Regions from separate parts of the Streptomyces sp. CNH287 genome, predicted to be linked through region 2. Evidence: riboswitches for the same ligand, from Rfam matches in the RefSeq annotation. Region 2 holds a riboswitch; the other holds the start of a gene.
The links. Region 2 has a riboswitch for cobalamin ahead of H299_RS0107865 (ribonucleoside-diphosphate reductase subunit alpha). Riboswitches for the same ligand answer to the same signal wherever they lie in the genome.
Positions count from the first base shown of each region.

Region 1 (5,064 bases), on a different contig from region 2:
CGCTCGTCGGCGCGATCATCTGGAATCTGCTGACCTGGCTCGCCGGGCTCCCCTCCAGTTCTTCGCACGCCCTCATGGGCGGCCTCCTCGGTGCGACCGTCGCCTCGGTGGGCTTCGGCGCCGTCAACGGCGAGGTCGTCATCATGAAGGTCCTCATCCCGGCCCTCGCGGCGCCGCTGGTGGCCGGTCTGGCCGCCCTGTTCGCGACGCGGCTCACCTACCGGATGACCCAGCGTGTGGACGAGAAGCAGACGGCCAAGGGCTTCCGGGCCGGGCAGATCGCCTCCGCCGGGCTGGTCTCGCTGGCGCACGGCACGAACGACGCGCAGAAGACCATGGGTGTGATCACGCTCGCGCTGATCTCCGGCGGCGCCCTGGGCGCCGACGCCGACCCGCCCATGTGGGTCGTCGCCTCGGCCGGCATCGCCATCGCGGCCGGCACCTACCTGGGCGGCTGGCGCATCATCCGCACCATGGGCAAGGGCATCACCGACATCAAGCCGCCGCAGGGCTTCTCCGCCCAGACGAGCGCGGCGGCCACCATCCTGGCCTCCTCGCACATCGGCTTCTCCCTCTCCACCACCCACGTGTGCTCCGGTGCGGTGATGGGCTCGGGAGTGGGCCGCAAGGGCGGCGTCGTGCACTGGTCGACGGCGGGCCGCATGGTCGCGGGCTGGGGGTTGACCATCCCGGCGGCCGGTCTGATCGCGGGCGCCTCCGCGGTGCTGGCCGAGCAGGGCGACTGGGGTGTCACCACGGTCGCGGTGCTCCTGGTCGTCAGCAGCGCCGCCATCTGGATCGCCTCGCGCCGCGAGGTGGTCGACCACACCAACGTCAACGACCTGCCGGAGGACACCGACGGGGGCTCCCCCGCAGGCGGCACCGAGCCCGCGGGCGTGGTCACCACGGCCATGCAGGCCGTCGCACCGCCTCCCACCGCGGGCCGCGCCGAGCAGTCGGCGCCGCTGCCCGACGCCGAGGCGCAGCAGCCGCAGCCCGAGGCGGGACCGGAGGGGGCGGAAGGCATTCCGCACCAGGCCGGCACGGTCTCGCACTCCACCTCACCCGCCTCCAGCCTCTCCTGAAAGAAGCAGGGACACAGCTATGGACATCGACTGGGCCGCCCTCGGCCAGGTCTTCGGCGTCAGCCTGGTGGCGACGGTCGGCCTGGTGGGCATCTTCACCCTCGGGATCATGGGGACCGCCTCCAAGGCGGACGGCACCTCCGCCGCCGCGCTGCCCCGCACGGGGGCGTACGTCTGCTTCGCCGTCTGCGCGCTGGCCGTGGCGTACGGGATCTATCTGATCGCCGCCTGACCGGCCGGAAGCACGGCCTGAAGCACGGTCCGGAGCACGGTTGAGGCACGGCGAGGACACGGCACGAAGGGGTACGGGCATCGCCCGTACCCCTTCCCGTGTGCCTCCTCACACTCTCCCGTCGCAGGTCAAGGCCGAGTTGACGGCCGATGGCGCACGTGGTGAACTTCCCGTGCCATACGGCGGCAGGAGAGGAAGTCCGGTGTGAATCCGGCGCGGTCCCGCCACTGTCACCGGGGAGCGCTCCCCCACCCAGCGTCACGGTCCCGTCAGGGGCTGGAAGGCCGGGGGACGCGTCGATCCGGGAGCCAGGAGACTCTCGTCGCCGGTCACGTCGAACCAGGGCGCGGACCCTGAGTGAGGACAAACGCCATGCGTGGCTTCCCCGCCGCACGCCCTGCCCAAGCCGCCCCCTCCCCCGGTACGCCGCCACGCCGGCGCGCGCCGGGCCCGTTCCGCCGGGGCGCGACGGCGCGTTGACGGATGCGGGCTCACACCGCCCACGGCTGGGGAACCGCCGTGGGCTACCTCGCCGATCTGGTGTTCGCCGACCCTCGACGCGGCCATCCCGTGGCGGCCTTCGGGCGCGCGGCGGCACGGGCCGAGCGCGCGCTGTGGCGTGACCACCGCGGCGCCGGGACGCTGCACACCGCCCTGTGCGTGGGCGGGGCCGCCGCGCTGGCCCGTGCCGCGGCGACCGCCGCGGCGAAGGGCACCGCCGGGGCCGGGGCGGTGTGGCCCGCCGCGGTGAGCGCGACGGTCACCTGGTCCGTGCTGGGCGGCAGTTCGCTGGCGCGGGAGGCGCGGGCCGTGGGCGCCGCGCTCGAGGCCGGCGACCTGGCGGCGGCCCGCGCGCTGCTGCCCCGGCTGTGCGGCCGGGACCCGGAGGCGCTGGACGCGGACGCGCTCGCGCGCGCCGTGGTGGAGTCCGTCGCGGAGAACACCTCGGACGCGGTGGTCGGCGCGCTGTTCTGGGGCGCGCTGGCGGGCGTCCCGGGCCTGGCCGCGTTCCGCGCGGCGAACACCCTGGACGCGATGGTCGGCCACAAGTCCCCGCGCTACCGCCGGTTCGGCTGGGCCGCGGCCCGCCTGGACGACGTGCTCGGCTGCCCCGGCGCCCGGCTGACCGCGGCGCTCGCCGCGCTGGCCGGACCGGACGGCGGGGGCGCCCTGCGCGCGTGGCGCCGGGACGCCCGGCACCACCCCAGCCCCAACGCGGGGCCGGTGGAGGCCGCGTTCGCGGGCGCGCTGGGCGTCCGGCTGGGCGGCACCCTCGCGTACGGGGGCCGCGTCGAGCACCGGCCGCTGCTCAACCCCGGTGGCCGGGCGGTCACTCCGGCCGACATCGAGCGGGCCGTGGCGCTGGGGCGGCGCGTCGGTGCGCTGGCACTCGCGGTGACCCTCGCCGCCCGCGCGGCGGCGGCCCGGCTCCCGGCCGCGCGGCCCCCGGCCCCGTGCCCGCCGAAGGCGCAGCCCGGGGAGGCACGGCGGTGAGGGGCGCGCACGGACTGCTGGTCGCGGGGACCACCTCGGACGCGGGCAAGAGCGTCGTCACGGCCGGCATCTGCCGCTGGCTCGCCCGCCAGGGCCTCAAGGTCGCGCCGTTCAAGGCGCAGAACATGTCGCTGAACTCGTACGTCACCCGTGAGGGCGCCGAGATCGGGCGGGCGCAGGCGATGCAGGCGGCAGCGGCGCGCGTCGAGCCCAGCGCCCTGATGAACCCCGTACTGCTCAAGCCCGGCGGTGACCACAGCAGTCAGGTCGTGCTGATGGGGAAGCCGGTCGGCGAGCTGAGCGCCCGCGGCTACTTCGGACCGGGCGGCCCCGGCAGCGCTGCCAGCCCCGGCGGCTCCCACGGCCCGCGCCCCGAGGGCAGGCGGGCGCTGCTGGGCACGGTCACCGACTGCCTGGAGCAGCTGCGCGCCACCCACGACGCGGTGATCTGCGAGGGAGCGGGCAGCCCCGCCGAGATCAACCTGCGGCACGGCGACATCGTGAACATGGGCCTCGCCCGCGCCGCCCGCCTGCCGGTGGTCGTCGTCGGCGACATCGACCGCGGCGGCGTCTTCGCCTCCCTCTTCGGTACCACCGCGCTGCTCTCCGCCGAGGACCAGGAGCTGGTCGCCGGCTATCTGGTGAACAAGTTCCGGGGCGACGTCAGCCTGCTGGAGCCGGGCCTGGAGATGCTGCGGCGGCTCACCGGCCGGCAGCCGCTGGGCGTGCTGCCCTACGCGCACGGGCTGGGCATCGACGAGGAGGACGGCCTGCGGCTGTCGCTGCGCGGCACGGTGCGCGAGAGCGGCGTCGCCGCACCGTACGGGGCGGACGTGCTGCGCGTCGCCGTGCTGCCGGTGCCCCTGATGTCGAACTTCACCGACGTGGACGCGCTGGCCGCCGAGCCGGGCGTCTCGGTGCGCTTCACCGACCGGCCCGAGGAGCTGGCGGACGCCGATCTCGTGGTGGTCCCCGGCACCCGGGGCACCGTACGGGCGCTGGCCTGGCTGCGCGAGCGCGGGCTGGCGCGGGCGCTGGCGCACCGGGCCGCCGAGGGCCGCCCGGTGCTGGGCGTGTGCGGCGGCTTCCAACTGCTGGGCGAGCGGATCGAGGACGAGGTGGAGTCCCGCGCGGGCGTCGTGCCGGGGCTGGGTCTGCTGCCGGTGCGGGTACGGTTCGAGGCGGCCAAGACGCTGGCCCGGCCGGTGGGCGAGGCGCTGGGCGAGCGCGTGGAGGGGTACGAGATCCATCACGGCGTCGCCGAGGTCCTCGGCGGCGAAAGCTTCCTGCGCGACGCGCGCGGCACGCCGCTGGACGGCTGCCGCAGCGGCTCCGTCTGGGGCACCCACTGGCACGGTTCGCTGGAGAGCGACGGCTTCCGGCGTGCCTTCCTGAGCCGGATCGCCCGCGACGCCGGACGGGACTTCACCCCCGCGCCCGACACCTGCTTCGCCGTACTGCGCGAGGAACAGCTCGACCGCCTCGGGGATCTGATCGAGGAGCACGCCGACACGGCGGCGCTGCTGCGGCTGATCGAGCACGGCGCGCCCGCCGGGCTGCCGTTCGTCCCCCCGGGCGCGCCATGAACGCCACCGCTCACCCGCCGACCGACCCTCCTGGGAGCCGCATGAGCACCGTTGTGCTGTTGTCCACCGCCGATACGGACCTGCTCGCCGCGCGCGCGTCCGGCGCCCCGTACCGGATCGCGAACCCGAACCGCCTCGACGTCGCCGAGGAGCTGCCCCGGCTGCTGGACGGCGCGGGGGTGGCCGTCGTACGGCTGCTCGGCGGGAAGCGGGCCTGGGAGGACGGGCTCGCCGCGCTGCGCGCCTCCGGCATCCCCACGGTGCTGCTGGGCGGCGAGTCGGTGCCGGACGCGGAGCTGATGGCCGACTCCAGCGTGCCCGCCGGGGTCGTCGCGGAGGCGCTGCGCTACCTGGTGGAGGGCGGCCCGGACAACCTCGCCGAGCTGGCCCGCTTCCTCAGCGACACGGTGCTGATGAGCGGGGAGGGCTTCGCCCCGCCGCACCGGATGCCGGCGTACGGGCTGCACGGGGCGCGGGCGTACGACGCCGCGCGGCCGACCGTGGGGGTGCTCTTCTACCGTGCCCACGAGCTGTCCGGGAACACCGCGTTCGTCGACGTGCTGTGCGAGGCGATCGAGGGGGCGGGCGCCAACGCGCTGCCGGTGTACTGCGGTTCGCTGCGCGGCGCCGATCCGGGGCTGTACGAGCTGCTGGCCCGCGCCGACAC
Region 1 is NZ_AUKQ01000018.1:114,347-119,410, reverse strand. It holds gene H299_RS35085 (inorganic phosphate transporter) at 1-1,085, shown strand, start outside; gene H299_RS0119450 (hypothetical protein) at 1,105-1,317, shown strand; cobalamin riboswitch at 1,509-1,636, shown strand; gene H299_RS35080 (cobalamin biosynthesis protein) at 1,801-2,811, shown strand; gene H299_RS0119440 (cobyric acid synthase) at 2,808-4,397, shown strand; gene cobN (cobaltochelatase subunit CobN) at 4,439-5,064, shown strand, end outside.
Region 1: linked by a shared signal. The riboswitch ahead of H299_RS35080 (cobalamin biosynthesis protein) and the one ahead of H299_RS0107865 (ribonucleoside-diphosphate reductase subunit alpha) in region 2 are both predicted to bind cobalamin.

Region 2 (5,064 bases):
TGTACCCGCACGCGATCACCGCGACGCTCTCCAGCCGCAGCCGCGAGGTGATCCGCCGCAACACCACCATCCTGCCGCTGTACTCGCTCATGCTGGGCCTGCTGGCGCTGCTGGGCTTCATGGGCATCGCGGCGGGCATCGAGGTCGAGAACGGGCAGCTGATCGTGCCCCAGCTGTTCGAGAACATGTTCCCGGACTGGTTCACCGGGGTGGCGTTCGCCGCGATCGGCATCGGGGCGCTGGTCCCGGCGGCGATCATGTCCATCGCCGCCGCGAACCTCTTCACCCGCAACATCTACCGGGACTTCCTCAAACCGGACGCCACCCCGGCGCAGGAGACCAAGGTCTCCAAGATCACCTCGCTGGTGGTCAAGGTGGGGGCGCTGGTGTTCGTCCTGACGCTGGACAAGTCGACGGCGATCAACTTCCAGCTGCTGGGCGGCATCTGGATTCTCCAGACCTTCCCCGCCCTGGTCGGCGGCCTGTTCACCCGGTGGCTGCACCGCTGGGCGCTGCTGGCGGGCTGGGCCGTCGGCATGGCGTACGGCACGATCGCCGCGTACCACGTCTCCTCGCCCAAGCAGAAGCACTTCGGCGGCAGCAACGACTCGATCCCGATGATCGGCGAGATCGGCTACATCGGGCTGACCGCGATCGTGCTGAACGCGGTGGTGACGGTGGCCCTCACGTTCGTCCTGCGGGCGCTGAAGGCGCCGGAGGGCGTCGACGAGACCGTCCCGGCCGACTACACGGCGGACGCGGGCGACCCCAAGGTCAAGGACCTGCCCCCGGCGGCCGGCGGCCACTGAGGGCCTGCCCGGTACGCACCCGGGCGCGTACCGCATGCTGGCGGTCATGGACATAACGATCAGGGCGGCGCGCGAGGAAGAACTCGCAGACGTCGGCGAGCTGACCGCCCGGGTGTACCTCGGCGACGGGCTGCTGACCCACGGGGTGAGCGATCCCTACCTCGAGGAGCTGCGGGACGCCCGGCGCCGCGCTCGGCACACGCAGGTGCTGGTGGCCGTGGAGACGGCGGGACCGGCCGAGGCGGGCGGCGCCGGCGCGCTGCTGGGCGCGGTCGCCTTCGTCGGCGCGGGCGGGGAGTACGCGGACATCGCGGGGCCGGGCGAGGCCGAGTTCCGGATGCTCGCGGTGCTCCCGGCCGGCCGGGGCCGGGGCGTGGGCGAGGCGCTCGTACGCGAGTGCCTCACGCGGGCGCGCGGGCTGGGACTGCGCCGGGTGGTGCTCTCCAGCGTGCCGGAGATGGCGGCGGCCCACCGGCTGTACGGGCGGCTGGGTTTCGTCCGCACCCCGGAGCGGGACTGGGAGCCGCTGCCGGGCCTGCCGCTGTGGACCTTCGCACTGGAGCTGTCCGGCTGAGCGCCTTCCTGTCGCCCGCGCGGGACACCACATCTTGGGGTGCATGAGCTGGGTGGCACCACATGTATGGTGGTGCTTGCTGTCGCCGCAGGGGAATCCGGTGTGAATCCGGAGCTGTCCCGCAACGGTATGGCGGGCGCGTCCACCGCGCCGCGGCCGAGCCCGAGCACCTGCCGACGGTTTTGTACACGTCCGGGCCTCGTGGGTTGGGCCGGCGGACGCGGAGCGCCGTCGTGCCTTGAAGTCCGGAGCCGCTCACGCCCGTCGTGCCCCTCCCCGTGGCTCCAGCCGAGCGAGGGAGAGCACGTCCCGTGACCATCGCACCAGCCGCACCCGCCACCGCGGAGCCCGTCTCAGCGGGCCCCGCGGGCGCGGAATCCGCCGCCGCGGAACTCACCGCCCTGCTGGTCCGCCTCAGCGCCGACCTGCCCGCAGCCGACCCGCACCGGGTGGCCGCCGCCGCGCTGCGCGGCCGTCATCCGGGCTCCGGCGCGGCGGAGTTGCGGTCCCTCGCCGCCGAGGCGGCGGCCGGGCTGATCGGCGAGGAGCCGGAGTACTCGCGGCTCGCCGCCCGGCTGCTCACCCTCGCCGTACGGGACGAGGCGGCCGGGCAGGGCGCCGTCTCCTTCTCCACCTCGGTCGCGGTGGGGCACCGCGAGGGGCTGATCGCGGACGGCACGGCGCGGTTCGTCACCCGGCACGCGGACCGGCTGGACGCGCTGGTGGAGGCCGCCCTCGCGGCGGGAGCGGACGACCGCTTCGGCTACTTCGGGCTGCGTACCGTCCACTCGCGCTACCTGCTGCGGCACCCGCGCACCCGGCAGGTCATCGAGACGCCGCAGCACTTCCTGCTGCGCGTGGCCTGCGGGCTGGCCGCCGAGGGCGACACCGCCGAGCAGGCCGCGGCAGCGGTGCGCGAGGTGGCCGAGCTGTACCGGCTGACCAGCACGCTCGCCTATCTCCCCTCCTCCCCCACGCTGTTCAACTCCGGCACCCGGCACCCCCAGATGTCCTCGTGCTACCTGCTGGACTCACCGCTGGACGAACTCGACTCGATCTACCAGCGCTACCACCAGGTGGCCCGCCTCTCGAAGCACGCCGGCGGCATCGGCCTGCCGTTCTCCCGCATCCGCGCCCGCGGTTCGCTCATCCGGGGCACGAACGGGCACTCGAACGGCATCGTCCCCTTCCTGCGGACGCTGGACTCCTCGGTGGCCGCGGTCAACCAGGGCGGCAGGCGCAAGGGCGCGGCCTGCGTCTATCTGGAGACCTGGCACGCGGACATCGAGGAGTTCCTCGAACTGCGCGACAACACCGGCGAGGAGGCCCGGCGCACCCACAACCTCAACCTCGCGCACTGGATTCCGGACGAGTTCATGCGCCGGGTCGAGGCGGACACCGCCTGGTCGCTCTTCTCCCCGTCCGACACACCGGAGCTGGTCGACCTGTGGGGCGACGAGTTCGACGCCGCCTACCGCCGCGCCGAGGCCGCCGGGCTCGCGGTCCGTACGCTGCCCGCGCGCGAGCTGTACGCCCGGATGATGCGCACCCTCGCGCAGACCGGGAACGGCTGGATGACCTTCAAGGACGCCGCCAACCGCACCGCGAACCAGACGGCGGAGCCCGGCAGCGTCGTGCACTCCTCGAACCTGTGCACGGAGATCCTGGAGGTCACCGACGACGGGGAGACGGCCGTCTGCAACCTGGGCTCCGTCAACCTCGCCGCACACCTGACCGACGGCGGGGAGGTGGACTGGGAGCGGCTCGACGCCACCGTCCGTACGGCCGTCACTTTCCTGGACCGCGTCGTCGACATCAACTTCTACCCGACCGCTGAGGCGGGCGCCTCCAACTCCCGCTGGCGCCCGGTCGGTCTGGGCCTGATGGGCCTCCAGGACGTCTTCTTCCGGCTGCGGCTGCCCTTCGACTCGGCGGCGGCGCGGCAGCTCTCCACCCGCATCTCCGAGCGCGTCATGCTCGCCGCCTACGAGGCCTCCGCCGACCTGGCAGAGCGGCACGGCCCGCTCCCCGCCTGGGCGGCGACCCGCACGGCGCGCGGCGTACTGCACCCCGACCACTACCCGGAGGCCGAGGAGTCCTGGCCGCAGCGGTGGGCGGCGCTGCGCGAGCGGATCGCGCAGACCGGGCTGCGCAACGCGCTGCTGCTCGCCGTCGCGCCGACCGCGACCATCGCCTCCATCGCCGGTGTCTACGAGTGCATCGAGCCGCAGGTCTCCAACCTCTTCAAGCGGGAGACGCTCAGCGGCGAGTTCCTCCAGGTGAACGCCTACCTGGTGGCGGACCTCAAGCGGCTCGGCCTGTGGGACGAGCGGATGCGCGAGGAACTGCGCGAGAGCAGCGGCTCGGTACAGGACCTGCCGCGCGTCCCCGAGGAGGTGCGCGGGCTCTACCGCACGGCGTGGGAGATCCCGCAGCGCGCGCTGATCGACATGGCGGCGGCCCGCACGCCGTACCTGGACCAGAGCCAGTCGCTGAACCTCTTCCTGAGTTCGCCGACGATCGGCAAGCTCAGCTCGATGTACGCGTACGCGTGGAAGCGCGGCATCAAGACCACCTACTACCTGCGCTCCCGCCCGGCGACGCGGATCGCGCAGGCGGCGGGGGGCGGCTCCGCCACGGCTGCCCCCGCCGAGCCCGCCCCCGGCACGGCGGACGCCGAGGCCGCCGCCTGCTCCCTGGAGAACCCCGAGTCCTGCGAGGCATGCCAATGACCACCACCCCCGCCGCGCCGAGCGCCCGCGCGAAGAACCTGCTCGACCCGGGCTTCGAACTCACCCTGCGCCCCATGCGCTACCCGGAGTTCTACGACCGCTACCGCGACGCCATCAAGAACACCTGGACGGTGGAGGAGGTCGACCTCCACTCCGACGTCACCGACCTCGCCAAGCTCTCCGCGGGCGAACAGCACATGATCAGCCGCCTCGTGGCGTTCTTCGCCACCGGCGACTCGATCGTCGCCAACAACCTGGTGCTGAGCCTGTACAAGCACATCAACTCCCCCGAAGCGCGCCTGTACCTCTCGCGGCAGCTCTTCGAGGAGGCGGTGCACGTCCAGTTCTACCTGACCCTGCTGGACACCTACCTGCCCGACCCGGACGAGCGCGTCGAGGCGTTCTCCGCCGTGGAGAACATCCCCTCCATCCGCGAGAAGGCGCAGTTCTGCTTCCGCTGGATGGCCGCTCTGGAGGGCGGCGAGGGGGCGGAGCGGATCGACCAGCTGGAGTCCCGCGCCGACCGGCGGCGGTTCCTGCTGAACCTGATCTGCTTCGCGGCCTGCATCGAGGGCCTGTTCTTCTACGGGGCCTTCGCCTACGTCTACTGGTTCCGCTCGCGCGGCCTGCTGCACGGGCTGGCCACCGGCACCAACTGGGTCTTCCGCGACGAGTCGATGCACATGGCCTTCGCCTTCGACGTCGTGGACACCGTCCGCGCGGAGGAGCCCGAACTCTTCGACGACGCACTGGAGGCGGAGGTCACCGCGATGCTGGCGGAGGCCGTGGAGGCCGAGTTGCAGTTCGCGCGCGACCTGTGCGGCGAGGGCCTGCCGGGGATGAACACCGAGTCGATGCGGGAGTACCTGGAGGCCGTGGCGGACCAGCGGCTCGTACGGCTGGGCTTTCCGGCCCGCTACGGCTCCAGGAACCCGTTCTCCTTCATGGA
Region 2 is NZ_AUKQ01000005.1:334,855-339,918, reverse strand. It holds gene mctP (monocarboxylate uptake permease MctP) at 1-809, shown strand, start outside; gene H299_RS0107870 (GNAT family N-acetyltransferase) at 856-1,383, shown strand; cobalamin riboswitch at 1,437-1,575, shown strand; gene H299_RS0107865 (ribonucleoside-diphosphate reductase subunit alpha) at 1,695-4,115, shown strand; gene H299_RS0107860 (ribonucleotide-diphosphate reductase subunit beta) at 4,112-5,064, shown strand, end outside.